3 regions of the Herbiconiux liangxiaofengii genome follow, and region 2 is predicted to be linked to each of the others. Evidence: predicted binding sites of a transcription regulator. Region 2 holds the regulator's gene; each other region holds the start of a gene.
What was found. The regulator HrcA, encoded in region 2, represses chaperone genes, less so after heat shock. The targets are predictions, from matches to a motif close to TTNGCACTCGNNNNNNNCGAGTGCNAA.
Positions count from the first base shown of each region.

Region 1: the regulator HrcA is predicted to act here: its motif matches at 5,075-5,101, upstream of groL (chaperonin GroEL).
Region 3: the regulator HrcA is predicted to act here: its motif matches at 1,693-1,719, upstream of ACEXOR_RS11845 (Hsp20/alpha crystallin family protein).

Region 1 covers NZ_JBHFHD010000006.1:3,829-13,415, forward strand. The annotation lists gene ACEXOR_RS03760 (multidrug transporter) at 1-170, shown strand, start outside; gene ACEXOR_RS03765 (MFS transporter) at 191-1,393, opposite strand; gene ACEXOR_RS03770 (nitroreductase family protein) at 1,522-2,073, opposite strand; gene msrB (peptide-methionine (R)-S-oxide reductase MsrB) at 2,076-2,477, opposite strand; gene ACEXOR_RS03780 (DUF3263 domain-containing protein) at 2,648-2,899, shown strand; gene ACEXOR_RS03785 (LytR C-terminal domain-containing protein) at 2,917-3,522, shown strand; gene ACEXOR_RS03790 (cold-shock protein) at 3,716-3,919, shown strand; gene ACEXOR_RS03795 (DUF3048 domain-containing protein) at 3,951-5,003, shown strand; gene groL (chaperonin GroEL) at 5,145-6,764, shown strand; gene ACEXOR_RS03805 (HAMP domain-containing sensor histidine kinase) at 6,945-8,696, opposite strand; gene ACEXOR_RS03810 (response regulator transcription factor) at 8,710-9,399, opposite strand; gene ACEXOR_RS03815 (DNA repair helicase XPB) at 9,490-9,587, opposite strand, start outside.
Region 2 covers NZ_JBHFHD010000006.1:342,420-352,006, forward strand. The annotation lists gene ACEXOR_RS05375 (NAD-dependent epimerase/dehydratase family protein) at 1-544, opposite strand, end outside; gene lepA (translation elongation factor 4) at 653-2,503, shown strand; gene ACEXOR_RS05385 (DUF1990 domain-containing protein) at 2,506-3,207, shown strand; gene hemW (radical SAM family heme chaperone HemW) at 3,211-4,437, shown strand; gene ACEXOR_RS05395 (putative endonuclease domain-containing protein) at 4,567-5,541, shown strand; gene ACEXOR_RS05400 (DUF4870 domain-containing protein) at 5,608-6,147, opposite strand; gene hrcA (heat-inducible transcriptional repressor HrcA) at 6,337-7,371, shown strand; gene dnaJ (molecular chaperone DnaJ) at 7,450-8,562, shown strand; gene ACEXOR_RS05415 (16S rRNA (uracil(1498)-N(3))-methyltransferase) at 8,570-9,319, shown strand; gene ACEXOR_RS05420 (histidine triad nucleotide-binding protein) at 9,386-9,587, shown strand, end outside.
Region 3 covers NZ_JBHFHD010000010.1:255,201-264,787, reverse strand. The annotation lists gene ACEXOR_RS11865 (VOC family protein) at 1-36, opposite strand, end outside; gene ACEXOR_RS11860 (hypothetical protein) at 92-418, opposite strand; gene ACEXOR_RS11855 (VOC family protein) at 550-984, shown strand; gene ACEXOR_RS11850 (winged helix-turn-helix transcriptional regulator) at 990-1,637, shown strand; gene ACEXOR_RS11845 (Hsp20/alpha crystallin family protein) at 1,780-2,214, shown strand; gene ACEXOR_RS11840 (hypothetical protein) at 2,359-2,655, shown strand; gene ACEXOR_RS11835 (acetoacetate decarboxylase family protein) at 2,756-3,514, shown strand; gene ACEXOR_RS11830 (SDR family NAD(P)-dependent oxidoreductase) at 3,511-4,335, shown strand; gene ACEXOR_RS11825 (hypothetical protein) at 4,450-5,058, shown strand; gene ACEXOR_RS11820 (FAD-dependent monooxygenase) at 5,186-6,688, shown strand; gene ACEXOR_RS11815 (ABC1 kinase family protein) at 6,822-8,822, opposite strand; gene ACEXOR_RS11810 (glycosyltransferase family 2 protein) at 9,022-9,587, shown strand, end outside.

The DNA.
Region 1 (9,587 bases), 340 kb from region 2:
AACGTTCAGATGCCGAGAAGCGGCACGACCAGCTCACCAGCGCCCCCGGTTCGACGGAGGCCGACGCGGCGCCGCGCATCGAGGTGTCCACCACCGACGAGGGCCACAAGCGCATCGACGTGCGCGACGACGCCGAGTTCCGGCCGGGAGCCGACCCCGACCTGCTCTGAGGCCGGCCCGTCTCGCCCCGTCAGCGCTGTGCGCGTGAGCGGTCGACCGCGAACGACACCAGCAGCACCACGAGGCCGAGGGCCGCGAGGCCCACGCCCACGAACGCCGGTGCGGTGTACCCGAGCCCCGCGGCGATCACGACGCCGCCGAGGAACGCCCCCAGCGTGTTGCCGATGTTGAGCGACGAGTGGTTCAGCGCGGCCGCGATCGACTGGGCGTTGTGCGAGACATCCATCAGCCGGGTCTGAATGGCCGGAGAGCACGACCCGGCGAACGCGCCGACGAAGAAGATCGACACGATGATGCCCACCGGGCTGCCGGAGAACAGCGCGAAGGCGAGCACCGACACGCCCGTGCCCACGAGGCCGATCACGAGCGAGCGTTTCACCGAGCGGTCGGTGAGCCACCCGGCCATGGCGTTGCCGATGGTCATGCCGATGCCGAACGACACGAGCACCCAGGGCACGAAGCCCTCCTCGCGGTGCGTGACGTCGGTCACCACCGGCGCGACGTAGGTGTACACGGCGAAGACGCCGCCGAACCCCACCGAGCCCACCAGCAGCGTCAACCAGACCTGCAGACGCGTGAAGGCGCTGAGCTCGTTGCGCATGGTGGCCGAAGGGTCGCCCGGCCGGAACGGCACCGTGAGCGCGATGGCCACCAACGTGACGGCGAAGATCACGCCCACCAGCAGATAGGCGCTGCGCCATCCGAAGTTCTGGCCGAGGAACGTGCCGAACGGCACGCCCACCACGTTCGCGATGGTGAGCCCCGACAGCACGAACGCCACGCCGCGGGCGCGCTTCTCGGGGCCCACCAGCGATGCCGCCACGAGCGAGGCGATGCCGAAGTAGGCGCCGTGCGGAAGGGCGCTCACGAAGCGGGCGGCGAGCACGAGCCCGAACGACGGCAGCACGGCCGAAAGCAGGTTGCCCACCACGAACACGGCCACGAGAACGAGCAGCAGGCGTTTGCGGGGCCAGCGCGCGGCCGCCGCGGCGATGGTGGGAGCGCCCACCACCACACCCAGGGCGTAGGCCGACACGAGCAGCCCGGCGTTCGCGTTCGCCCCCGCCGAGTCGACCGCGTACTGCTGAGGCAGCAGGTCGGCCGCGATGTTGGGCAGCAACCCCATGGTGACGAATTCGGTCACCCCGATGCCGAAGCCGCCGAGGGCGAGGGCGATGATGGCCAGCCACCGACGAACCGCGGGCACCTCGATGAGCTCCGGCCCGGCGCCGGAGTCACGTACGGAGGTGTGGGAGTCGTCGTCGACTGGAGTGCGGTCCAGTTCAGTCACAGTGCCTCAAGCGTAGGCCGACTCGGGCCGGCCGGCGCGGCCCCCGGCGGTCAGAGCGCCGAGAGGTGCTCCGCGACCCGGATGCGGCTCTTCGCGCGCGCCTTGCGACCGCGCTCCGGCAGGCCTCCCACATAGAGCCAGCCGAGCAGCTCCTCGTGCTTGCCGAGATCGTGGGCCTTGCGCACCGCCTTCGTGCGCGTGAGCTCACCGGTGCGCCAGAATACGCCCCAACCCTCGTCGTCGAGCACGAGCGAGAGCCCGTGGGCCACGCCGGAGGCCACGGCCTCTTGCTCCCACTCGGGAACCTTGTGCTTCTTGCGGAACGACACCACCACCGCGAGCACCAGCGGGGCGCGGTGCGCTCTCGCCACGTACTTGCCCGCGTGCTCGCCCTTCACCCCGTCGGCCTTGGCGAGGCCACGCCCCAGCCGGTCGCGCGCGTCGCCGCGGATCTCGATCACGCGCCACGGCCGCAGTCCGCTGTGATCGGCGAGCTGGCCGGCCGCCTCGACGGCCGCAGCCACCTGGGCGGGCGTGGGCGCCGCATCCGTCACCTTCGACGACGAGCGCCGAGCCAGCATCGCCTCCCGTACCCCGGCCACGTCTACTCCGCCGCGTCGAAGGTGAGGGAGACGGAGTTCATGCAGTACCGGTCGCCGGTGGGCGTCTGCGGAGCATCGTCGAAGAGGTGGCCGAGGTGTGAGCCGCAGCGGGCGCAGCGCACCTCGGTGCGCAGCATGCCGAGCGAGCGGTCTTCGATGAGCTCCACCGCCGTGGAGTCGGAGGCGTCGTAGAAGCTCGGCCAGCCGCAGTGCGAATCGAACTTCGTGGTGCTGCGGAAGAGCTCGGCCGAGCAGGCCTTGCAGCGGTAGACGCCCTCGCGGTCCTCCTCGAGCAGCTCACCCGTCCACGGGCGCTCGGTGGCGGCCTGTCGCAGCACCGCGAACTCCTCGGGCGAGAGCTCGCTCTGCCACTCGTCGTCGGACTTGTAAACCTCGTAGCTCATGCTGCTCCTGGGATGCGTCGGGTCGTCGTGATCGCGAACGATCATTCCAGGAGAGTCTGACAGCCGCCCCGGGCGCGGCGGTCGGCGTTCGCTCTCGGGGTGTGCCGTTCGGCTATCGCCAAGGCGGCCGGCAATAGGATGACGGCACATTCGACAGGAGAGGACACCGAATGGAGCTCACCGAGCGCGACATCCGCATCCTCGGCTTCGAACGCAGCTGGTGGCGTCACGCCGGCGCGAAGGAACAGGCCATCCGCAAGACCTTCGGCCTCTCCTCGGCCCGCTACTATCAACTTCTCGGTGCGCTGATCGACTCCCCAGCCGCTCTCGCCCACGATCCGATGCTCATCAAGAGGCTTCAGCGGGTGCGCGATGCGCGCCTGGCCGCGCGTTCGGCGCGGTTGCTGTCGCGCGACGACTAGAAACCCACGCCGCTCCCATGCCACGTTTTCCCGAGGACAGCTTCGACCGTCTGCCCGCCGACTCCGGTCGCGTGGGCGCGCACCGCGGCCCCGTGCCGCGAGGCCGTGGCTGGCGGGTGCTCGCCTGGGCCGCGCTGGCCACCGCCCTGCTCGTGGCCGCCGGTGTGATCTACCTCGCGGTGATCGACGACCGCAACCAGTTCACGGATGTCGCGGGCGGCAGTTCCGCCACGGCGGTTCCCACCGACACCGCCACCGAGGCTCCGGCCGTCACTCCGGTCACCGACGGAACCAAGTCGGTCACCATCCTGAACGGCACCGACAACGTCGGTCTCGCCACCCGCGTCGGAGACGCCGCGGCGGCGGCCGGCTGGAACATCGGTTCCCGCGCCAACGCCACCTCCACCGACTTCCCCACCACCACGGTCTACTACGCCGACGCGGCGAACGAGGCCGCGGCCCTGGGGCTCGCGCAGCTGCTCGGCGGGGTGCCCACGGAGCTCAACGCGTCCTACCCCGGCGCCGACCTCACCGCCGTGCTCGGCACCGACTACGCCGGCCCCGGCCTCACCGAGTCGGCCCCCGTGGAGGAGACCCCGGTCGACGAGGCCCCGGTCGAGTAGCCGAGCCCTCCTGCGGGCCGTCCGCCGCGCATCCGGCGCCCATTATTTCGCGCGTGTTTCCGCTGTGTTGAGTTGCGGTCACGATCTGTTGAATTCGCGCCCTAGGCCGGTTTCGACGGTTCGCCGTTCATTAGTATCTGGAATCAGCCGCGGCGAACACGTCGCGACTGAAACACAGCACTTGGGAGTAACAATGGCGAACGGAACCGTGAAGTGGTTCAACGCTGAAAAGGGCTACGGCTTCATCACCGTCGACGACGGCGGGCAAGACGTGTTCGTGCACTACTCGGCGATCGACATGGCGGGTTACAAGGTCCTCGAAGAGGGCCAGGCGGTCGTGTTCGAGGTCGGTACCGGGTCGAAGGGTCCGCAGGCCGAGTCCGTGCGCCTCGCGTAGTCGAACCGGCACCCCTCGCTATCCTGAGCGGGTGCAGAGATCACGACGGCGTGCCGCGCGCGCCGCCTCAGGAACGCTGTTGCTGGCGTGCGCGCTCGCCCTCACCGGGTGCTCGCTGGTCGGCGGTGATCCCGGGCCGGTCGAGACATCGGCCGCTGCCACGGTCGTCCCCGTCGAGGAGCCTGCCACGGCTCCGTTGCGCGGCACCCCCGTCGCGGCCGGCACGACATCCGGCCCGTCGCTGGCCGCGAAGATCGACAACCACGAAGACGCCCGACCGCAGCTCGGTCTCGAGCGTGCCGACATCGTGTTCGAGGAGCTCGTCGAGGGCGGGCTCACGCGCTACGTGGCGGTGTGGCAGTCGGATGTGCCCGACCTGATCGGCCCCGTGCGGTCGATCCGGCCGATGGATCCCGACATCATCTCGCCCCTCGGCGGCATCGTGGCGTACTCCGGGGGCCAGGAGCAGTTCGTCGAGATGATGCGCGACACCCCGGTGTTCAACGCGGTGCACGGCGACGACGGCACCGACGACACCTTCTTCCGTGCCGACGACCGCGAGAGCCCGCACGACGTGATGGCGCGGGCGGCGGAGCTCGTGGCCGAGCATCGCGGGCTCGAGGCGCCGACCCAGCAGTTCGACTACTCCACCGGTGCAGCCGACTCGACAGCCGGCGTCGCCGGCACTCCCACCAGCTCTCTCGACCTGGTCTTCTCGGATGCGCGGTACCCCTCGTGGAGCTGGGACGAGACGGCCGGAGCCTTCCTGCGCTCGCAGGAGGGCTCGCCCGACCTCGACGCCCAGCAGGCACAGCTCGCGGCCACCAACGTCGTGACCCTGCGGGTGGACGAGGTCTACGACTACGACGCGGAGGTTCCCCGGGCCGTGCTCGTCGCCTCGGGCGAGGCCTGGGTGTCGACGGGCGGCCGCACGGTGCACGCCACGTGGTCGAAGGATGCCGCGGCCTCGCCGATCCGGCTGGCCGACGATCAGGGCGCGGCGGTGCTGCTCGCACCAGGAGCCACTTGGGTGGAGCTCGTGCCGCTCTCGGGCGACGTCACCGTGGTCGCGCCCTCCGCCTGAGTCCGGCATCCGTTCGCTCGCAGCCGGTGCCGCCTCACTTGCACTCGGCCACCGCGAGTGCCAATATTGATTTAGCACTCAGCAACATCGAGTGCTAACACCTGAATCTTTGATGACGTCCAGGGAGGACGAGAAACACACATGGCAAAGATCATTGCTTTCGATGAAGAGGCCCGCCGCGGCCTTGAGCGTGGACTGAACACGCTCGCCGACGCCGTCAAGGTGACGCTTGGCCCGCGCGGCCGCAACGTCGTCCTCGAGAAGAAGTGGGGCGCCCCCACGATCACCAACGACGGCGTGTCCATCGCCAAGGAGATCGAGCTCGACGACCCGTACGAGAAGATCGGTGCCGAGCTCGTCAAGGAGGTCGCCAAGAAGACCGACGACGTCGCGGGTGACGGAACCACCACCGCGACCGTTCTCGCTCAGGCGCTCGTCAAGGAGGGCCTCCGCAACGTGGCCGCCGGTGCCGACCCCATCAGCCTCAAGAAGGGCATCGAGAAGGCCGTCGCCGCCGTCTCCGCCGAGCTGATCAAGAACGCCAAAGAGATCGAGACCAAGGAAGAGATCGCTGCGACCGCTTCCATCTCGGCCGCCGACCCCGAGATCGGCGCGATCATCGCCGAGGCCATCGACAAGGTGGGCAAGGAAGGCGTCGTCACCGTCGAGGAGTCGAACACCTTCGGCACCGAGCTCGAGCTCACCGAGGGCATGCGCTTCGACAAGGGCTACCTGTCGGCCTACTTCGTGACCGACCCCGAGCGCCAGGAAGCGGTCTTCGAAGACCCCTACATCCTGATCGTGAACTCGAAGGTCTCGAACATCAAAGACCTGCTGCCGATCGTCGACAAGGTCATCCAGACCGGCAAGCAGCTCCTCATCATCGCGGAGGACGTCGACGGCGAGGCCCTGGCCACGCTCGTCGTGAACAAGATCCGCGGCATCTTCAAGTCGGTCGCCGTCAAGGCTCCCGGCTTCGGAGATCGTCGTAAGGCTCAGCTGCAGGACATCGCGATCCTCACCGGTGGCCAGGTCATCTCCGAGGAGGTCGGTCTCAAGCTCGAGAACGTCACCCTCGACCTGCTCGGTCAGGCCCGCAAGGTCGTCATCACCAAGGATGAGACCACCATCGTCGAGGGTGCCGGCGATGCCGACGCCATCGCCGGTCGCGTGGCGCAGATCCGTGCCGAGATCGAGAACACCGACAGCGACTACGACCGTGAGAAGCTCCAGGAGCGTCTCGCCAAGCTCGCCGGCGGTGTCGCGGTCATCAAGGCCGGTGCCGCCACCGAGGTGGAGCTGAAGGAGCGCAAGCACCGCATCGAAGACGCCGTGCGCAACGCGAAGGCCGCCGTCGAAGAGGGCATCGTCGCCGGTGGTGGCGTCGCCCTCATCCAGGCCGGCAAGACCGCGTTCGCGAACCTCGATCTCGTCGGTGACGAGGCGACGGGTGCGAACATCGTCAAGGTCGCCATCGAGGCGCCCCTGAAGCAGATCGCCTTCAACGCCGGCATGGAGCCGGGTGTCGTCGCCGCCAAGGTGCGCGACCTCGACTACGGCTGGGGCCTGAACGCCGCCACCGGTGAGTACGTCGACCTTCTGGCCGCCGGCATCATCGACCCGGCCAAGGTCACCCGCTCGGCGCTGCAGAACGCCGCGTCGATCGCCGGTCTGTTCCTCACCACCGAGGTCGTCGTGGCCGAGAAGCCCGAGAAGAACCCGGCTCCGGCCGGCGACCCCACGGGTGGCATGGACTTCTAGTCCGCACGCTGTACCAACGCCAAGGGCGGTCCCTCCGGGGGCCGCCCTTCGGCGTTCGCACCCGTTCGTTCGGGGGCCGGCGCCCCGAACGACGGAGTTTCGCGAGAACGACGGAGCAGGCATCCGTCGTTGCCCGGCATCAGGGGAGAAGTCCGTCGCTCCCGGCGGGGGAGGGGCGGGTCAGGCTGAGGTGGGGGTGGGCATGAGGGGGAGGGTGACGCGGAAGGTGGCGCCGCCGCCCGGGGTCTCCAGGGCCTCCACGTGGCCGTGGTGCGCCGCAACGATCGACGACACGATGGCCAGCCCCAGGCCGCTGCCGCCGGTCTCGCGCGTACGCGAGGAGTCGGCGCGGTAGAAGCGCTGGAAGATCTTCTCCCGGATCTGCGGCGGGATTCCTGCTCCGTGGTCGACGATGTCGACGGTCGCGACACCGGCCGCCTCGTCGACCTGCACCACGAGCTCGATCGGGCTGTCGCCGTCGGTGAATCTCAGAGCGTTGCCGATGAGGTTCGCGATGACCTGGCGGATCTTGTTCTCCTCGGCCAGCACGAGCGCACGCGGCGGCGTCAGCAACTCGATCTCGCCGGTGAAGCCGCTCCCGGGAGGTGCCGGGGCGAGGGATGCGCCGACCTCGCCTTCTGCGCCCGTCGGCCCCTTGGGCCGGCGGCGCAGGCGCGCCATCGCCGCGTTCGCGAACGTCACAGGGCGGGTCGACGTGGACACCGAGCGCTTGGGCTTCGCGCCGTCCTGAACGTCGATGGCGCCGGTGGCCGGTACCCCGCCGTCGGGCGCGGCGCCGTCGCCGGGCACCGCCCCTTCGAGCACCGGGGCGAAGGGCACCTCGGAGGCGCCCTGCGGCGTGAGCACCGAGACCTCGCGCCCCGGGCTGGCGGCCCGGGCATCCGACGCCGCATCGAGCGTGAGGGGAACGAGGTCGACGGGCGCCAGCTGCAGCGGGCGCGTCTCGTCGAGCCGGGCGAGCTCGAGCAGGTCTTCGACCAGCGTGCCCATCCGGATGGCCTCTTTCTCGATGCGCTCCATCGCCTGGGCCACGTCGTCGGGGGTCTGCAGCGCACCCATGCGGTACAGCTCGGCATAGCCGCGCACCGACACGAGCGGGGTGCGGAGCTCGTGCGAGGCGTCGCCCACGAAACGGCGCATCTGATCGATGGTGCGCGCGCGGTCGGCGAAGGCACTGTCGATGCGGGAGAGCATGGTGTTGAGCGACCGGTTGAGCCGGCCCACCTCGGTCTCGGGGGTGGCGTCGGACATGCGGCGGCTGAAGTCCCCGCCGTCGGCGATGGCGGCCGCCGTGCGCTCGACCTCGCGCAGCGGTCCGAACGTGGAGGTGACCAGCAACCTCGTGAGCATGGCCCCGAGGATGACCACACCGATGCCGAACGCCAGGAAGATGGAGAGGTAGGTGGCCGTGGTCTTCTCGGTCTCCACCAGCGACTTCGCGATCACGACCGTGCCGAAGCCGTCGCCCCCGAAGAGGTAGACCGTGGTGGCCACGGCATGCCACTCGGCGCCGTGGTCGATCGAGTCGACCGTGAACACCTTTCCGCCGAGCTCGTTCGCCGTCTCGAGGTCGACCGTGGCGGCCGGCATGGTGTCGGGGTCGGCGTCGCTCCAGTTGCTGACGATGCGGTTTCCGTCGGCATCCAGCAGAGCCACGAAGTAGTCGGTCGGTGCCGAGGTGATGTCCTGGATGTTGAACTCGTTCGTCGACGCGTCAGGCCCGAGGAACGGCGACGGATCCTTGCTCGCCTGATCGAGCTGCGAGTCGACCTGCTGCAGCAGGTACGTGCGCAGCACCACCATCGTGCCCACGCCCGAGACCACGAGCCCGAAGGTCAGCATCAGAACGGTGACGCCGGTGATCTTCGTGCGCAGGGAGATCGAATTCCACTGCCTCAGGATGGCGTGCATGTCGAGGGAAAGGCTACGCCTTGCTCACCTTCAGCATGTACCCGAAGCCGCGCTTGGTCTGGATGAGCGACTCCTCGGTGTGGGCGTCGAGCTTGCGGCGCAGGTAGGAGATGTAGCTCTCCACGATGCCGGCGTCGCCGTTGAAGTCGTACTCCCACACGTGGTCGAGGATCTGCGCCTTCGACAGCACGCGGTTGGGGTTGAGCATGAGGTAGCGCAGCAGCTTGAACTCGGTGGGGGAGAGCTCGATCGCTGTGTCGCCCACGAAGACCTCGTGCGTGTCCTGGTCCATGGTGAGCTCGCCGGCGCGGATGATGGCGTCTTCGTCGGCCTGCATGGTGCGACGGAGGATGGCCTTGATGCGCGCCACGATCTCGTCGAGGCTGAAGGGCTTCGTGACGTAGTCGTCGCCGCCGACGGTGAGGCCGGTGATCTTGTCCTCGGTGTCGTCTTTCGCGGTGAGGAAGAGGATGGGGGCCGTGTAGCCCGCCGCCCGCAGTCGCTTGGTGACGCCGAAGCCGTTCATGTCGGGCAGCATCACGTCGAGGATGATGAGGTCGGGCTCTTCTTCGAGCACCGCCGAGATGGTCTGCGCACCGTTGCTCACCGCACGCACGGCGAAGCCGGCGAAGCGGAGGCTCGTGGTGAGCAGGTCGCGGATGTTGGGTTCGTCGTCGACGATCAGGATGCGAGGACCGGTCATGCGGACTATTCTCTGCGGGTTCGCTGGGTGCAACCTGGGAGCTGGCGGCACGGTCTCGATCAGGTCGCTACGCGGCCCCAGCGTCGCTCGCTACGCGGCCACCGCGTCGACGATGGAGTACGCGTACCCCTGCTCGGCGAGGAACCGCTGGCGGTTCTGCGCGAACTCCTGATCGACCGTGTCACGGG
Region 2 (9,587 bases):
CGAGCGCCGCGGAGCCGGAGTCCGCGGACGAGCTGCGCGGCGCATCCGCCACCAGGTTCGGGATGCCCTTGCCATGGCCGAACACGATGCCGGGCGCGATGATCGTGGTCTTCACGCCCTGTGCCGAGCGCACCCGGGCCTCGACCGGCAGGCGCCACGAGGTGAGCGCCGGCGGGTCGAACGGCGTCGACTCGGTGAGGTCGGCACCGTTGCCGAAGATCCAGATGCCGCCGGTGTGCACGTACGGCTTGTCGCTGCCCTCGAGGCCGGCGAACACGGCGGTCACGAACGCGTCGTCGGCGGGAGCGCTCGACTCGTCGCCGGGGGAGGCGAGGTGGATGACGCCGTCGCTCTCCAGAGCCAGATGCGTCACCACATCCCGGTCGGTGATCTCGCCGAGCACGGCACGTGCCCCGGCGGCCTCGACCGCGTCGGCCGAGGCGGAGGACCGCACGAGGGCGACGACGTCGCGCCCCTGCTCGCGGAGGGTACGGAGGACTGCGGAACCGATGAAACCGGTCGCGCCGGTGAGAAGAATAGCCATACGACGATTCAACCCAACCGGGCCCCGGGCATTCCACCGTGTTTCGCCGTGAGTCGCCCCCCAGCACGGCATGGCAGAATGGGGCGTCCCGACGATCAAGAGGAATGCGTGAGCCCCAAAGCCCTGAAGGCCCTCCAGCCGGCCTCCACCGACCCCGCATTCATCCGCAACTTCTGCATCATCGCGCACATCGACCACGGCAAGTCCACCCTCGCCGACCGGATGCTGGGCATCACCGGCGTCGTGAGCGACCGCGACATGCGCTCGCAGTACCTCGACCGCATGGACATCGAGCGCGAGCGTGGCATCACCATCAAGAGCCAGGCCGTGCGCATGCCCTGGGAGCTCGACGGCCAGACCTACGCGCTCAATATGATCGACACCCCGGGCCACGTCGACTTCAGCTACGAGGTCAGCCGCTCCCTCGCCGCCTGCGAGGGAGCCATCCTGCTGGTCGACGCCGCGCAGGGCATCGAGGCCCAGACGCTCGCGAACCTCTACCTCGCCCTCGAGAACGACCTCACCATCATCCCGGTGCTGAACAAGATCGACCTGCCGGCCGCCGACCCCGAGAAGTACGCCGCCGAGCTGGCGAGCCTCATCGGCGGCGCCCCGGCCGACGTGCTGCGCGTCTCGGGTAAGACGGGCCTCGGCGTCGAGGCGCTGCTCGACCGCGTCACGCAGCTCATCCCCGCTCCGGTGGGCGATCCGGATGCCGCGGCCCGCGCCATGATCTTCGACTCCGTCTACGACGCCTACCGCGGCGTGGTCACCTACGTGCGCATGATCGACGGAAAGCTCAGCCCGCGCGAGCGCATCCAGATGATGTCCACCCGCGCCACCCACGAGATCCTCGAGATCGGCGTCTCCAGCCCCGAGCCCGCGCCCAGTCAGGGCCTCGGTGTCGGCGAGGTGGGCTACCTCATCACCGGTGTGAAAGACGTGCGCCAGTCGAAGGTGGGCGACACCGTCACCACGGCCCACAAGCCGGCGACGGATGCGCTGCCCGGCTACACCGAGCCCCTCCCGATGGTCTTCAGCGGCCTGTACCCCATCGACGGCAGCGACTACCCGGTGCTCCGGGAGGCGCTCGACAAGCTCAAGCTCAGCGACGCCGCGCTCGTCTACGAGCCCGAGACCTCGGTGGCGCTCGGCTTCGGCTTCCGCTGCGGATTCCTGGGCCTACTGCACCTTGAGATCATCACCGAGCGGCTCGAGCGCGAGTTCAACCTCGACCTCATCGCCACCGCCCCCAGCGTGATCTACGAGGTCACCACCGAAGACAAGAAGACCGTCACGGTCACCAACCCGAGCGAGTTCCCGGGCGGCAAGATCCTGAACGTCAAGGAGCCCGTGGTGAACGCGGCCATCCTGGCGCCGAAGGACTACGTGGGCACCATCATGGAGCTCTGCCAGGGCCGCCGCGGCATCCTGCAGGGCATGGACTACCTCGGCGAGGACCGGGTGGAGATCAAGTACACGATGCCGCTCGGCGAGATCGTGTTCGACTTCTTCGACCAGCTCAAGTCGAAGACGGCGGGCTACGCCAGCCTCGACTACGAGCCCTCTGGCGAGCAGGAGGCCGACCTCGTGAAGGTCGACATCCTGCTGCAGGGCGAGCAGGTCGACGCGTTCAGCGCCATCGTGCATCGCGACAAGGCCTACGCCTACGGCGTGCTGATGACCGGGCGGCTGCGCGAGCTCATCCCGCGCCAGCAGTTCGAGGTGCCCATCCAGGCGGCCATCGGGGCGCGCATCATCGCCCGCGAGTCCATCCGCGCCATGCGCAAAGACGTCCTCGCCAAGTGCTACGGCGGTGACATCAGCCGCAAGCGCAAGCTGCTCGAGAAGCAGAAGGAGGGCAAGAAGCGCATGAAGATGGTGGGCCGCGTCGAGGTGCCGCAGGAGGCCTTCATCGCCGCCCTCTCCGGCGACGTCGAGAAGAAGGAGAAGAAGTAGCCGTGTCGGCCACTCTTCCCTCGCCCGCCGAGGCGGTGTCGGAGCAGCCCCTGAGCTACGCCGCCGTCGGAGCCACGCAGGCGCCCGACCTGATGTACTTCCCGCCGCGCGGCTTCCGGCCCATGCAGGCCAGGGCCCGGCTCGGCAGTGGCGAGGCCCGCTTCGAGAAGGCCTCGGCCCGCCTGATGGCCTGGGGCGTGCAGCGCGGAGCCGGCATCACGGTGGGCGACGTGGCCCTGCCCGCTCCGACGGGCGGCGACTACGCCGGGCTCCGCTACGACGAGACCGGCCGGCCTCTCGGTCCGCGCTCGTCGACCCCTGAGCAGGCCTACGGCGAAGACGGCACGCCGCTCGTCTCCGCCGGCGCCACGGCCGTGCTCACCATCTCCACGTTCGGGCTCAAGGTGCACGCGCCCATCCGCGTGGTGTACCTCGTCGACGAGCCCGGCCGCCGGGGCTTCGCCTACGGCACCCTGCCCGGGCATCCCGAGTCGGGCGAGGAGAGCTTCGTGGTCGAGCACCTCTCCGACGACTCGGTGTGGATCGTCATCCGCGCGTTCTCGCGCCCCAGCACCTGGTTCTACCGGCTCGGGATGCCTGTGCTCCGGTTCATGCAGTGGCGGTACACCAAGCGGTACCTCCGTTCGCTGATGCCGAGCATGTCCGGCTCGGCCCCTCGGTCCGGCTCAGCCGCCCGGCGCTGACGCGTGCCCTCCGCGCTCCCGCTCGGCGACCCGGCGCCCGCCGACGGTCTGCTGCCGCCGCCTGTCTCCCGCGCATCCGGAACCGCCCACCGCGACTTCGGTCTCTACGTGCACGTGCCGTTCTGCCGGGTGCGCTGCGGCTACTGCGACTTCAACACGTACACGTCCACCGAGCTGCGCGGTGTCAAGCAAGCCGATTACTGGCAGCAGGCCATCGCCGAGATGGGCTTCGGAGCGCGGGTGCTCGAGGCCTCGGGGTACGCGGCCCGTCCGGTGTCGACGGTCTTCTTCGGCGGCGGTACCCCCACGCTGCTGCCCGCCGAGCAGCTGGCCGGCATGCTGTCGGCGGCGCGGGACACCTGGGGCTTCGCCCCCGATGCCGAGATCACCACCGAGGCCAATCCCGACTCCGTCGACGCCGCCTACCTGCAGACGCTCGCCGACGCGGGCTTCACCCGGGTGAGCTTCGGCATGCAGTCGGCGGTGCCGAGCGTGCTGGCCACGCTGGAGCGCACCCACGACCCCGCGCGGGTTCCCGAGGTGGTGCGCTGGGCGAAGGATGCGGGGCTGCAGGTGAGCCTCGACCTCATCTACGGCACGCCCGGCGAGACCCTCGACGACTGGCAGCGGTCGCTCGACGCCGTGGTGGCGGAGCGACCCGACCACGTCTCGGCCTACGCGCTGATCGTCGAGGACGGCACGAAGCTCGCGCGCCAGATCCGCTCGGGCGTCGTGGCGCAGCCCTCGGACGATCTGCAGGCCGACATGTACGAGCGAGCGGATGCGGTGCTCGCCTCCGCGGGCTACGACTGGTACGAGGTGAGCAACTTCTCCACCGACCCCGCCACACGCTCGCGTCACAACCTCGGCTACTGGGTGGGGCACGACTGGTGGGGCATCGGCCCCGGGTCGCACAGCTACGTGGGCGACACCCGGTGGTGGAACGTGAAGCACCCGGCGGCGTACGCGCAGCGGATGGCGGCGGGGGAGTCGCCGGCCGCGGGCCGCGAGACCATCGACGAGGCCACGCACGAGCTGGAGCGCATCCTGCTGCTCACCCGGGTGCGCGGAGCACTGCGGGTCGACTCGCTCGCCCCGGAACCCCGGCGTGAGGTGGCCTCGCTCATCGCCGACGGCTTCGTCGACGGCCGCTCGGCCCTCGGGGGCGAGCTCACCCTCACCCTGAAGGGCCGTCTCCTGGCCGACGCCGTGGTGCGCCGCCTCACCTGAGGCCCCCTCCCTCTCGCCGAGTTGTGCCAAATCGCCCCCTCGCGGGCCGCGAAGGGGCGATTTGGCGCAACTCGGCGGGGGCTGTGGAGAACTTCTGCACCCGCGGGCAGGTTCGGGCACCATGTGCGGATGCGTCGTCGAAGTGAACTGCCGCCGGAGCTCGCCTCCGTTCCGTTCAGCGTGGCCGAGGGGCGCGGCGCCGGGCTCGGCGCGAAGCGCCTGCTCGCGGCCGACCTCGAGCGGCCCTTCCACGGCGTGCGGGCCCGCGAGGGCTCGGTCGACTCGGTGCTCGAGCGGTGCCGCGCCTACGCCGTGCGCCTGCGGCCAGGCGACTTCTTCACCCACACCACGGCCGCCGTGCTGTGGGGGTGCCCGCTGCCGAGTCGCTTCGAGCGAACGGATGCCGCCCTGCACGTCTCCACCCTGGCTCCCCGCCGGGCTCCGGCCGGCCGCGGGGTAGTCGGGCACCGTCTCGATCCCGACTCCGTGCGAGTGGTCGAACGGCATGGCTTTCCGGTGTCCGACCCGGCGGGTACCTGGTGCGACCTGGCCGACATCCTGGTGAGCAGTCACCGGGCGAGCGGCGAGTTCCGCGGTCTCGACGACCTGGTCGCGGCCGGAGACCACTTCGTGCTGACTCCGCGACACGTCGCCCAGGCCGACGGGCGCCCCTACGTCGACGTCGACGGCCTGGCCGCCAGGGTGCACGCGGGATTCCGCCGTCGCGGGGTGGCAGCGGCGCGAGTGGCGCTGCCGATGCTTCGCGACGGCGCCGAGTCGCGACCCGAGACGCTCGTGCGCCTGGCGATCGCGCGGCGGCGCCTTCCCGAACCGGTGCTGAACGAACCTGTGTTCGACGCAAGAGGTCGCTTCATCGGCCGGGCCGACCTGCAGTTTCCCGGGTTCAGGGTGATCGTCGAGTACGACGGCGAGCAACACCGTCTGGACGACTCGCAGTACGCTCGCGACGAACGGCGTATCGAGGAGTTCCAGCACGCGGGTCAGCTCGTCGTCCGCATCCGCAAGGAGGCCCTCGCCACCCTTCCCGCTGAGGTGTCGCGGGTGGAGCGCGCCCTGTACTCCCGGGGCTGGCGCCCCCGTTGAGGTACGCCAAAATGCCCCCTCAGGAATTCTGAGGGGGCATTTCGGTGAAACTCGGCGAGGCCGGAGTTACTTGATGAAGCGGAAGTTGAAGGGGTAGCGGTAGGTGCCGCCGCCGTTCACCTTCACGCCCGCGACGATCGCGAACACGACGCCTGCGATCTGAGCGGCCCAGGCGAGGAAGTAGAACAGGAAGCCGATGAAGATGAAGGCAGTGATGGTGCCGACGATGTAGAGGCCCACCACGAAGATCGCCACCGTGATCTGGAAGTTCAGCGACTCCTTGCCCTCCTGGTTGGTGAGGGGGCCGCGGTCTTTGAAGACCAGCCAGATGATCAGCGGCGGAAGGAAGCCGAGGATGCCGCCGAGCTGGGCGAGGAACGCCCACTGCTTGTCGTCGGCCTGCGACAGCGGTGCGCCGGCGACGGGCTGCTGGTAGCCAGCGGGCTGCTGGTAGTTCGAGCCGGGCGGCGGAGCCTGGTAGCCGGGCGGCGGGGCCTGGTACCCGGGCGGGGGAGCCTGGTAGCCGGGCGGCGGCGTGGGCTGACCCGAGGGCGGCGTCGGCTGGCCTGAGGCCGGATCGTTCGGCGTTGCGTTGGGGTCGGTCATGTCTCGCGCCTTTCAGACGGATGTTCTGGGGGTGGTACGCAAGCCAAGATAGCGGCAGGGGTAAGCCCAAGCAATGATTTTCGCTCACTGTGTCACGAACCCGCCTCAGCCCAGGCGCGATATGATTGGCACTCAGGCAGGTTGAGTGCCAACCTGCGGAGCACGCGCAGCGAGAGGTGAGGTGGATCGATGGTCTCCGAACGCAGCCTCGAAGTGCTCCGCGTGATCGTGCAGGACTACGTGGCCTCCCGCGAGCCGGTGGGCTCGAAGAGCATCGCCGAACGCCACTCCTTCGGTGTCTCCGCCGCCACCATCCGCAACGACATGGCGTTGCTGGAGGAGGAGGAGCTGATCGCGGCACCGCACACCTCGAGCGGTCGCATCCCCACCGACAAGGGCTACCGCCTGTTCGTCGACCATCTCTCCGAGATGCGTCCGCTCACCTCGGCCCAGCGTCACGCGATCGAGGCCTTCCTCGACTCCTCGGTCGACGTCGACGACGTGCTCGCGCGCACCGTGCGGCTGCTCTCGCAGCTCACCCATCAGGTCGCGCTCGTGCAGTACCCGCTGCGCTCGCAGGCGCGCGTGCGTCACATCGAGGTGGTGGCGCTCGCACCGCGCAAGCTCATGACGGTGATCATCACCGACAGCGGCCACGTGGAGCAGCGCATCGTCGATGTGCCGGGCGATGTCGACGACGAGTTGATCGGGCAGTTGCGCCAGCGCTTCAACGAGGCCGCGGGGGGCCGCGGGCTGATCGAGGCGGCGGGCGTGCTCGACGCGGTGGCCGACCGCTTCCCGGCCGCGCAGGCGGCGACGGCATCCGTGGTGGCCGCCACGCTGAAGGAGCAGGTCTCCGCCAACCGGCAGGAGAAACTCCTCATCGCCGGTGCGGCCAACCTCGTGCGTACCGAGGGCGACTTCCACGGCAGCATCCTCCCCGTGCTCGAGGCGGTGGAGGAGCAGGTGGTGCTGCTGCGTCTGTTCAGCGAGCTCGAGGCCGACCAGCGCGGCCTCGTGGTCTCGATCGGCCGCGAGAACGAATCGTTCGGGCTGGGCGAGACGTCGATTCTCGCGAGCGGCTACACGGGCATCGGCAGCGCCGTGTCGCGGCTCGGGGTTCTCGGCCCCACCCGCATGGACTACTCCAGCAACATCTCCGCGGTGCGGGCGGTGGCGCGCTACCTCTCCCGCACGCTGGGCGAGACCGGCAGCGCGAGCTGACCCGCGGCCGGCCGCGGCATCCGATTTTCATCTTTTCGATTCGAAGCGACAGAAGCGACAACGAAGGAGAAGCCCCTGGTGGCTGACCACTACGACGTGCTGGGCGTCTCGCGTGAGGCGACGCCCGAAGAGATCAAGAAGGCCTATCGCCGGCTCGCGCGCGAGCTGCACCCCGACGTGAACCCGAGCCCGGAGGCCCAGGAGACGTTCAAGCAGGTCACCCACGCCTACGACGTGCTGAGCGACCCTGGCCAGCGCCGCGACTACGACCGTGGCCCGCAGCAGGGCTTCGGTGGCGGAGGCGGACAGAACTTCGGCGGCTTCGGCGACATCTTCGAGACCTTCTTCGGCGGGCAGGGCGGCGGCAGCCGCGGCCCGAAGTCGCGCGCCGAGCGGGGCCAGGATGCTTTGCTGCGCGTGGAGGTCGACCTCGGCGAGGTGATCTTCGGCACGCACCGCGACATCGAGGTCGACACCGCCGTGCTCTGCGAGACCTGCACCGGGTCGTGCTGCGCGCCGGGAACCGCTCCCGTCACGTGCGACATCTGCCACGGCTCGGGGTCGATCCAGCGCACCGTCCGGTCGCTGCTCGGCAACGTCGTGACCAGCGCACCCTGCGGCACCTGCCGCGGCTACGGCACCGTCATGCCGAACCCGTGCCCCACCTGCCAGGGTCAGGGCCGCGTGCGCGCCCGCCGCACCCTGCCGGTCGACATCCCCGCGGGTGTCGACACCGGGCTGCGCCTGCAGCTGCCCGGCCAGGGCGAGGTCGGCCCCGCCGGCGGCCCGCAGGGCGACGTGTACCTCGAGATGAAGGTGCGTCACCACGACGTGTTCTCGCGCAACGACGACGATCTGCTCTGCACCCTCGAGGTGCAGATGTGGGATGCGGTGCTCGGCACCACCACCACGGTCAAGGCGCTCGACGGAGACATCGAGCTCGAGCTCAAGCCCGGCATCCAGAGCGCCGAGGTGCTCACGGTGAAGGGCCGGGGCGTGACGCACCTGCGGGGCAACGGCCGGGGCGACCTGCGGGTCGGCATCCAGGTGGTCACCCCCACGAAGCTCGACCACAAGCAGAAGGAGCTGATGAAGCAGCTCGCCGCCGCCCACAAGTATCCGGAGCCCTCGCTGGGGCAGTTCCAGCAGGGGCTGTTCGCGAAGCTCCGCGACCGCTTCCTGAACGTCTGAGCCGACGATGAGCTCCCTCTTCCTGCTCGAGGAACTGTCGGTGGTGCCGCACGAGATCGGCGACGTGGTCACCATCACGGGCGACGAGGCGCGGCATGCCGCGACGGTGAATCGGATGCGCGTCGGCGAGCACACCGCGATCGGCGACGGGCGGGGCCTGGTCGTGCAGGGCGTGGTGGTGCGGGCGGAGGCCAAGGAGCTCGAGCTCGCCGTGGAGCGCGTGCAGCGGCATCCGGAACCGTCTCCCCGTATCGTGCTGGTGCAGGCGCTCGCGAAGGGCGACCGCGACGAGCTCGCGGTGCAGTCGGCCACCGAGCTCGGGGTGTCGGGCGTCGTGCCGTGGCAGGCCGAGCGCTCGGTGTCGCGCTGGGTGGGCCCGAAGGCGGTCAAGGGCCGGGACCGGTGGGCCGCCATCGTGCGCGAGGCGGCGAAGCAGTCCATCCGGCCGTTCGTGCCCCACGTCGACGACCTGGTCGAGGTGACCGAGCTCATCCGCGACGGGGTGGCCGGCGGCTGCCGCATCGTCGTGCTCGAGCCGAGTGCCGAGGTGCGGCTGAGCTCGTTGCGGTTCGATGCCGACGACACCCGGGGCGTCCTGCTCGTGGTGGGCCCGGAGGGTGGCATCTCGCCCCGCGAGCTCGAGCAGCTGAGCGAGGCCGGTGCCGAGGTGGTGCGGCTCGGCGACGAGGTGCTCCGCACCTCCACCGCCGGCCCCGCCGCCGTGGCGGTGCTGAACGTGCTGCTCGGACGCTGGTAGCGAAACCCGCTCACGGCCCGTCGTCCCGCCCTCCTCACCGACGGTGGTCGAACCTACAATGGAGCCATGACCACCGAATCCCCGTCGCCGTCGATCTTCTCCCGCATCATCGCGCGCGAGATCCCGGCGAGCATCGTGCGCGAGACCGATCGGGTGATCGCGTTCGACGATGTCGCGCCGAAGGCTCCCGTGCACGTGCTGGTGGTGCCCAAGACCGAGCGGTACCGCGACGTGGTGGAGCTCGCCGCGGGCGACCCCGGCCTTCTGG
Region 3 (9,587 bases), on a different contig from region 2:
GTCGTCGACGAAGATGCTGATCGTCTGGAGCCTCATCGATCATCCTTTCTCTCGCCGGACCCGTCTCGGCTGACGCCGGACCCGTCTCGGCTCACGCCGTCACCAGAGCGGCGATCAGCCCGATGAACACGAGTCCGAACGCCGCCATACTCACCGTGCCGGCCGTGGCCCGGCGCCCGGCCGGGAACACCACCGGCAGCACGATCGCCACCACGAAGGCTGCCACGAGCGCCAGCACGGTGCCGAAGACGAGGCCGTAGCCGTGCAGGTCGGTCGCGGCCGGCGCGAAACGGCTGCTCAGCGCCATCCACGCCGAGAACACGAACACCACTCCCGCGGCCGCGGCGACGACACCGGCCAGCACCCGCCGCACCAGGGCGAGGGATGTCGACCTCGAGCGAGGCCCGGGCGTGGTCATGCAGTCACTCTAGGCGGCGGGTCGTCGACGGTCTACGCCCCCGCCTCGGGGGAAAGGGTTGACGGGGCACTTGTTTTTTGCAAGTATCGGGGCGTCCGGATGCGGACGATCCGCGTCGAGAAGGAGTCACGATGACCCAGATGTTCGTCAACCTGCCGGTGACCGACCTGGAGCGCGCCAAGGCGTTCTACACGGCGATCGGCTTCACCGTGAATCCACTCTTCTCCGACCACAACGCCGCCTGCATCGTGGTGGAACCCGAGCACAGCTACTTCATGATCCTCGTGCGCGACTACTTCCAGACCTTCACCGAACTCCCCATCGGCGACCCAGCGGTGAACCCGTCGGTGTCGACCGCACTGTTCGTCGACAGCCGGGCCGACGTGGATGCGCGGGTGGAGGCCGGTCTCGCGGCCGGCGGTTCCCAGGGCCAGCCCGCATCCGACTACGGCTTCATGTACCAGCGGCAGCTCGCCGACCCCGACGGCAACCTGCTCGAGTTCGGCTGGATGGATCCGGTGGCCGCCGAGAAGGGGCCGGAGGCCTTCGCGGATCAGCAGGCCTGAGGGCCATGGCCGCACGCGACTACGGACAGTACTCGGGCATCACCCGGGCGATGGAGCTCGTCGGCGAGCGGTGGGCGCTGCTGATCGTGCGCGACCTGCTGGTGGGGCCGCGGCGCTACGGCGAGCTCGCCGCGGGGCTCCCCCGCATTCCGAGCAACATCCTGGCCGCGCGCCTGAAGGAGCTGCAGGCGGCCGGCGTCATCCGGCGGGCGCCGCGCTCGCGGGTGATCGTGTACGAGCTCACACCGTACGGTCGGGAGCTCGAACCGGTGGTGCTCGCGCTGGGCGCCTGGGGGTTCCGGGCGCTCGGCGAACCACGGGAAGACCAGGTGATCACGCCCGACTCGTTCACGATGGACTTGCGGGCCGCCTTCCGCCGCGACGTGGCGCTCGCGCTGCCGGCCACCGCTTATGGGGCGCGGTCGGGAGAGACCGAGCTGCTCATCCGCGTCGATGGATCGCGCCTCGACGTGTCGCGCGGGTTCGGCGCGGTCGACCTCGCGTTCGCCGTCGACGGCGCGGCGGGGCTCCGCCGTCTGCTCTCGGGAGAGCGGGAGGCCGAACGAGCGATCAAGGCCGGTGAGGTCGAGGTGCTGAACGGGCAGGAGACGCTTCTGGGGCGATTCTCGACCACGTTCAATCTGGCCGCCTGAGTGCGGTGGGCACCGCGACATCCGCGATTTCCAGCTGATTTTGAGGCTTTCCGACTTAGCACTCTACCGACGAGAGTGCTAAATTATCGGTAGTTGAGCGACACCCGCTCAGATCTTCGAATCGGAAGGAGATTGATTCATTATGGCGATGTCTTTTGATCCTTTCAGCGAGCTGGACCGACTGGCTTCCGGCCTGCTGCAGTCGCGACCCGGGCCCCGGGTGATGCCCGTGGATCTGTACCGCGACCGCGATCGGTACGTGCTGAACGCCGACCTCCCGGGCATCGACCCGGGGTCTGTCGACGTCGATGTCGACGGCCAGCTGCTCACCATCCGGGCTCAGCGTACGGCGGGATCGGCCGACGGGGGCAAGTGGCTGGTGCAGGAGCGGCCCGCCGGCAGTTACCTGCGCCAGTTCAGCATCGGTGAGGGCGTCGACACGGCGGGCATCTCGGCCTCGTACGACAACGGCGTGCTCAGCGTGATCATCCCGGTGAGCGAGAAGGCCAAGCCCCGCAAGATCCAGGTGCAGAGCCAGTCCGCAGCGGCCGACGAGCAGAAGACCCTCACCAGCTGACGGCTCGGTGGGGCGCTTCGGCAGCGAAGCGACCCGACCACCGATCGACTCGCAATCACCGCGGCCCGGGCGTCGACGAGCACTCGTCGCCCGGGCCGTCGCCGTGTGCGGAAGCCGACTGCCGATGATCGCTACAGTGGTGCCGTGACAGAGAAGAACCAGGCCATATCGGCTCGGACGTGCGCCATCCTGAGCGTTGCGATCGCCGCCTTCAGCATCTGGGCGGTCGCCTCGACGGCACGCGACGGCGGGGGCTGGACGTTCTCGGTGCTCGCCTGCTTCGTGCCGCTCCTGTTCGCGGCCCAGGGCATCCGGATGAGCCGGGAACCCGGAGCACCGTGGGCCGGGTTCAGCCTGATCGTCTCCATTCTCGGCGCGGGCCTGGGGCTTGTCTCCTTCGGCTCGTTCCTGTGGTTGCTCGTGCACTCGAACGCGGCCTGACCGAGTCCGATCCGGGCTCGCGCCGGTCGCGGTCGGGGGCCTACCGTTGTGGCATGGCCCACTCTCGCACCTCCGTTCCCGCCCGCCGGGGACTCCCCTCGTGACCGGGCCGAGCGGCTATCCGCCTGAGCCGTGGTACCTCGGCGGGTCGCTGCTGGTGTCGGTGTTCGCCGTGCCCGCCGACGACCTGCCCCGGGGTCTCGTGCTGCCGCAGGGGCGTCGAGCGCTCCGCCTGGGGTCGCGCGTGATCGTGGGCGTCGCGGCCGTGCAGTACGTACCGGGCGGAGCGTTGGAGTACGACGAGCTGCTCGTGGCCGTGCCCAGCCTCGGGCGCGGTGGCCTGCGGGTCACCATTCCGCAGATCTGGGTGGACAGCCCCGTGTCGCTGCGGGGCGGGCGCGAGCTGTGGGGCATCCCGAAGCAGCTGGCACGCTTCATCCGGCGCACCACGCCGAACGGACGCACCCTCGTGCGCGTCACGGGCGACCCCGCCGACGGCGGCAGCACGGATGGCGGCATCGCCGCGGTGCAGGCCAGGCGCGGCCGGCCGCTTCTGCCCGGCCTCCGTCAGGTCGTCCTGCCCATCCTGCAGCAGCTCGACCGCCGGGTGACGCTCTCGCACAACCTGGTGATCGGGCGCATCTCGGGCCTGCGCGCGACCTGGCGCTTCGACCGCGACGGCGCTCTCGGCTGGCTGCACGGGCGCCGTCCGGTGCTGAGCGTCGAGCTGCACGACGCCGCCGTGGTGTTCGGTATGGACGTGACCCGGTCGGCGACGGCGACCGCCGCGGAAGGCGCCCCCGCCACTCCAGCGACCCCCACCGGGCCCGCCACCCCCAGAGAGACGAGACTCCCATGAGCGCACGACCCGTCGCCGTCGTCACGGGCGGCGCCCGCGGCATCGGCCACCGCATCGCCGCCGACCTCGTCGATCACGGCTACCGCGTGGTGATCGGCGATCTCGACGAGACGGCCACCCGCGCCGCAGCCGCGGAGCTCGGCCCGCACGCCTCGGGTGTGCGCCTCGACATCACCGACCGGGTTCTCGTCGCATCCGTCGTCGAGGAGGTCGAGTCGACGGTGGGCCCGATCTCCGTCTGGGTGAACAACGCCGGCATCATGCCCACCGGCCGCTTCACCGAGCAGAACGTCTCGTTGTCGCGCACCGTGATCGACATCGATTACAGCGCGCTCGTCGAGGTCACCGCGGCGGTGCTGCCCCGAATGCTGGAACGCCGGGCCGGCACCATCCTGAATCTCGGCAGCGCCACCGGCATCAAGCCGCTCGCCGGGCTTGCCGTGTACTCCGGTGCGAAGGCGGCGGTGATCGGTTTCAGCGATGCGCTGCGCCGCGAGCTGCGCGGAACCGGCGTGACCGTGCGGGTGGTGCTGCCCAATCTCGTATCGTCGCCGATGGGTGCGGGCATCACGCCGCCACGGCTCTTCCCCGCGGTGACGCCCGAGCAGGTGAGCCGTGCCGTGCTGCGGGCGATCGACTCCGGTCCGTTCGCCGTCACGGTTCCCCGGGTGCTCGGCCCCGTGCTGCGGGTGTCGCGTCTCCTGCCCACCCCGGTTCAGGACTGGCTCGACGATCGCATCGGCACCGACCGCATCGGGCTCGGCGGCGACCCGGCGGCGCGGGCCGCCTACGAGAACGACCTCGAGCAGAAGCTGGGCTGACGCCGCCCGGGCGTGCCCCGGTGCATGGGGACCTCTCCCCCTCGTTCCGATCGACGGATGTCGGTAGGGTCGGCAGAACCCGGCCGACCGATGCCGGCCGAGAACGAGGTGCCGATGAGCGGGATGCCGCGATTCCCCGACCGTGCTGCCCCGGCCACGCGCCCGCCCGGCGCCTGGCCGTTCTGGCTGGCGTTCGCCCTGATGCTGCTTCCGGGCATCCTGGTGCTCGGTGCGCTCGGCCTCACGAAGGACACCGCCGCGGGTGCGCTCGAGTTGCAGCGCGACGCCCTCGGCCGCAGCGAGGTGCTGACCGGTGAACTCGTCGACGTCGACACCACCTCGGGCATGCCGAAGACGAGCAGCGTCTACGAGGTCGAGATCCCGGATGCCGCGGCCAAGGGCCTCGACGCCACGCTCACGTTCGGGGGCGGCGAGCACTGGGGTTTCCCGCCCTCGAAGGAGTACCCGGCCGAACTGTCGTTCCTGGTCGTCTACGACGACCCGCCGTACTCGCCGGTGCACGGACCGGTCGGCCGGGTGGAACCCGTGACCGAGCAGTCGGCCGCTTCGGCGGAGAGCGGGTTCGTGACCGCGCAGATCGGCTGGGTGGCCGGAATCGTGGTGTTCTGGGTGCTCGCGGTGGGGCTGCCCGCGCTCGCGATTCGCCGAAGCGTGCGCCGCCGTCGGGCGAAGCGGGTCGTGACCACGGCTCCACTGATCTGAGTCGCCGCCGCGCGGTGAACCCCGCCGTGACCAGGATATCGCCCGGGCGGGGGCTTGCGGCAAGACCCCGGTAGGCGGGCAGAATGACCGGTCGCGGGCCGAACGACCGCGAGATCGGGGTGACGGAATGGTCGATGTGATCGTCAGCGGCGGTGGACCGACCGGCATGATGCTGGCGGCAGAGCTGCGCCTGCACGACGTGGGCGTGCTGGTGCTCGAGCGCGACCCGCAGCCGAGTCCGGCCGTGCGGTCGCTGGGACTGCATCCGAGGAGCGTCGAGATCCTCGCCATGCGCGGACTGCTCGACCGGTTCCTGGAGCTCGGCACCGTGCATCCCGGAGCGGCCGGCCGGTTCGCGGGGATCGACACCGGTGAGCCCGTGCACCTCGACACCGACGTCGACTACATCCTCGGCATCCCGCAGCCGCTCACCGAGCGACTGCTCGCCGAGCGGGCCGGGGAACTCGGTGCCGAGCTGCGGCGCGGGGCCGAACTGGTGGGGTTCGAGCAGCTCGCCGACGGCGTGCGGGTCGATCTCGCCGACGGGTCGCGGGTGCAGGGTCGCTGGCTGGTGGGCTGCGACGGCGGGCGCAGCCGGGTGCGCCGGCTGGCCGGCATCGGGTTCCCCGGCGAGCCCGCGAGCACCGAGTGGCTGCTCGGTGAGGTGGAGCTGACCGCGTCGCCCCAGGAGGTGGCCGCCGTCTCGGCCCGCGTGCGCGCCACCCACCACGGCTTCGGCATCGGACCGGCCGGCGACGGGCTGCACCGCGCCGTGGTGCCGGCGGCGGGCGTGAGCGAGGACCGGTCGGTGGCGCCCACCCTCGAAGAGTTCCGTGCCCGCCTGCGGGAGTTCGCCGGCACCGACTTCGGCGCCCACTCCCCGCGCTCCCTCAGCCGGTTCGGTGATGCGACCCGGCTCGCCGAGCGGTACCGTCTGGGCCGCGTGCTGCTGGCGGGCGATGCCGCCCATGTGCACCCGCCGCTCGGCGGTCAGGGCCTCAACCTCGGACTGCAGGACGCCGTCAATCTCGGCTGGAAGCTCGCCGCCGCGGTCAGCGCGGAATCCGGGGCGCCCGCGCATCCGGCGGTCGAGAACGGCGGATGGCGGGATGCCCTCATCGACAGCTACGCCCACGAACGCCGCCCCGTCGCCGAGACCGTGCTGAGCATCACCCGCGCCCAGAGCGAGCTGCTCTCGCCCGAACCCGGACCGCAGGCCGTGCGCCGGCTGCTGGCCGACCTGATGCGCTTCGACGACGTGGCCCGGAGCCTCGCCGAGACCGTGAGCGGCATCGGCATCCGCTACGACCTCGGTGACGGGCCGGCGCTGCTCGGCCGACGGCTGCGCGACCTCGCCCTGCCCGAGGGCCGCCTCTACGACCGGATGCGCGCAGGCCGCGGCCTGCTCGTCACCGGGGCGGGCGTGCCGGCCGACCTGGCCGGGTGGGGCGATCGGGTCGACCACGTCGACGCTCCCGGCGCCGACCTCGCGGCTCCGGCGCTGCTGCTCCGCCCCGACGGCCACGTCGCCTGGCTCGGCGACCCCCGCCGCCTTGCCGGTCGTCGCGACCTCCGGCGCAGCCTCACCACCTGGTTCGGCCCCGCCCGCCCGCCGACCCCGACCCGCTGAGGCGGGCGACACGACGGGGGCTGGCGCACGCCAGACGGCGACCGACCGCCTGAGCGGCTCGGCGGCCGCCTGGCGTGCGCCGAGCAGCGAGGCGGAGACCGGACGCGCCGGGGCGGGCGCCGAGGCGGGCCCGCTAACGGCGGCGGCGCACCACGATCTGCCGCACCACCCGCAAGAGCCCCAGGAAGCCGAGGAACCCCACGAACGCCCCGAACAGGTCGAACAGCCGCAGGCCGCCCGTGAACACCGGCCCGCTCTCGGTGACGATCAGCACCACGGCGATCACCACGGCGGCGATCGAGATCAGGCTGCCCACCACCTCGGCGGCGATCGACCGCACGAAGCTCTGCGCCTGCTCGTCGCCGAAGGCCCGCAGCTTGATGCCCACGGTGCCCTTCTCCAGACCGGCCAGCAGCGCGTCGAGCCGGCCCGGCAGAGACCGCAGCCGCGCCGCGCCCACACTGGCCTGCGCCTGCAGGCTCGACACGGTGCGCCGAAGCGACTGCGCCCGGCGCATCAGCTTCGGCACCATCGGCAGCGCCTGCTCGAACATGTCGAACCCCGGGTCGAGCACCTTCAGGCACCCCTCCAGCGTGGCGAAGCTGCGGAACGCCGACGCCAGGTCTCCCGGCAGGGCGATGTGGTGCTGCCGGATGACGTCGAGCAGCCGGGTGAAGATCGACCCGTTGCCGCTCGGCCGGAAGCGCTCCGTGGTGATGACCACGCCGACGTCGTGCCGCAGCGCGTCGAGGTCGGCGTCATCCGGGACGTCGACGATGAGCAGCAGGGCCTCGGTGGCCGCGATGTCGTCCTCGCTCACGGCGGCGAGCATGAGCGCGGTGAGGTACTCCCGCTGGCTGCGTTCGATGATGCCCACGGCCCCGAAGTCGATCAACCCGAGGGTGCCGTTCTCGCGCAGGATGACGTTGCCGGGATGCAGGTCGGCATGGAAGACGCCGTGCACCAGGATCTGCTCGAGCACCGTCATCATCAGCCCGGTGGCCAGCGCCTGCCTGGCCTCGATGGTCATGGCCGCCAGCTCGTGGTCGGCCCGGCTCAGCGGCTGCCCGTCGACGAGCTCCATGGTGAGCACCCGAGCCCCCGACGCCGCGGGGTACACCGTCGGCACCGAGATCGTGGCGCCCTCGTCGGCTGCCGAGCCGCGCTCGAGAGTGCTGCGGATCATCTCCACGTTCGTGGCCTCGATGCGGTAGTCGAGCTCGTCGAGCAGGGTGCTCGTGAAGCCGCGCGCCACCGATTCGAGCCGCAGGTCGTGCCCCGTGTGGGTGCGGAGCTCGGCGCGGTGGGCGAGGCGCAGGATGATGTCGACATCCGCCTCGACCTGCGCTCTGGCCGCCGGCCGCTGCACCTTCACCACCACGGCGGTGCCGTCCAGCAGCACCCCCGTGTGCACCTGGGCGACGGATGCCGCGGCCAGAGGCTCGGGGTCGACCGACGCGAACACCGTTCCGAGCGGTGCGCCGAGCGCCTCCACGATCACGGGCTCGATGGCCGTCCACGGCAGGGTGGTGGCTCCCGACTGCAGCGACGCGAGGGCGCTGAGGTACGGCTCGGGAACGAGGTCGCGCCGAGTCGACAGCACCTGCCCGAGCTTCACGAAGGTGACGCCGGACTCGTTGATGGTGGCCACCAGCGCGTTCGCCCGCTGCTCGGCCGTGGTGAGCTCCCGGTGCACCTTCGAGTGGCCGTGGAAGACCCAGCCGGCGCCGTGCCGCGTGGCGATGCTCACGATCTCGAGGTAGCGCCGGGTGCGCTTGCGCTGACGGATGGAGGCGCGCACCACGTCGATCGGGTTCGGCAGCGGCCGTGTGGGGAACACGGCCTCGAGCGCCACGAGCACGCCGATGCCGAGGGCGAACACCCAGGCCACCGCGAGCAGCACCACGGCGAGGGCGACGAACGCGTCGCGCACGCTGCGGGCCCGGTCGTCGACCAGCAGGCCCGTCTGGTCGAGCAGCCAGGTGGCGAACGGCAGCCCGGTGGCGAACACGATCAGGCCCACCACGATGCTGCGCGGCCAGCCCACCGGCGTGTCGAGGATGCGTCGGCCCACGAACCCCACCAGCACCGCCGAGACGATCGCCAGCAGCACCGTCAGAATGTCGGTGACCATGCGCAACTCCCCCTGCTGCCCGGGCGAGATCCCGCGCTCAGGCTCAGAGTACCGAACCACCAGTTTCGGTGGCCGACACCGGCCCGTCGGTGCCGCCCCTGGCGGCACACTGGGCCAGCGGGGCCCGCGCGCATCAGAGCGCCTGCGGGTGGGCGGAGCCGGACTCCCCCCGACACCCGGGCGAAAGGGGATGCCGAGAGTGAGCGCCGAAGCCGAGTACCCGACACGGCAGCGCCGGCAGCGGGGCACCGACCGCGACAGCACGCCGCAGCCCGCGCTGCACGCCGTGCCCTCGGCGTTCCGCACCGGCCGGGCGCGACTGGCGCCCGTGCTGTGCGTGCTGCTCTGGCTGTTCTACCTCGTGACGGTGGTGGTGGCCCTCGCCCGCGGGGAGGCCCTGGCCGACTCCACCGAACTCGTGATGACGATCGTCTTCCTCATCTCGGTGACCCTGCTCACGTTCTCGGCCTGCATGTACCTGCTGGCCCGCTCGGCGGCGCTGCCGCGCTTCGCCTCGCACCAGCGTGCCCGCCGCATCGACCTCGACGACGTGGTCGCGCATCCCGAGCCACGGCTGGTCGCGCTGCTGCCCTCGCGCTCCGAAGACCCCGAGCTGGTGCGGCTGTCGCTCTGGTCGGTGGCGCTGCAGGAGTTCCCCGACCTGCGGGTGGTGCTGCTGCTGGACGACGACCCCGACCCGGCCGACCCGGCCGACCAGGAGTCGCTCCGACGGAGCCGGCTGCTCGCCGCGGAGATCGCGGCCGA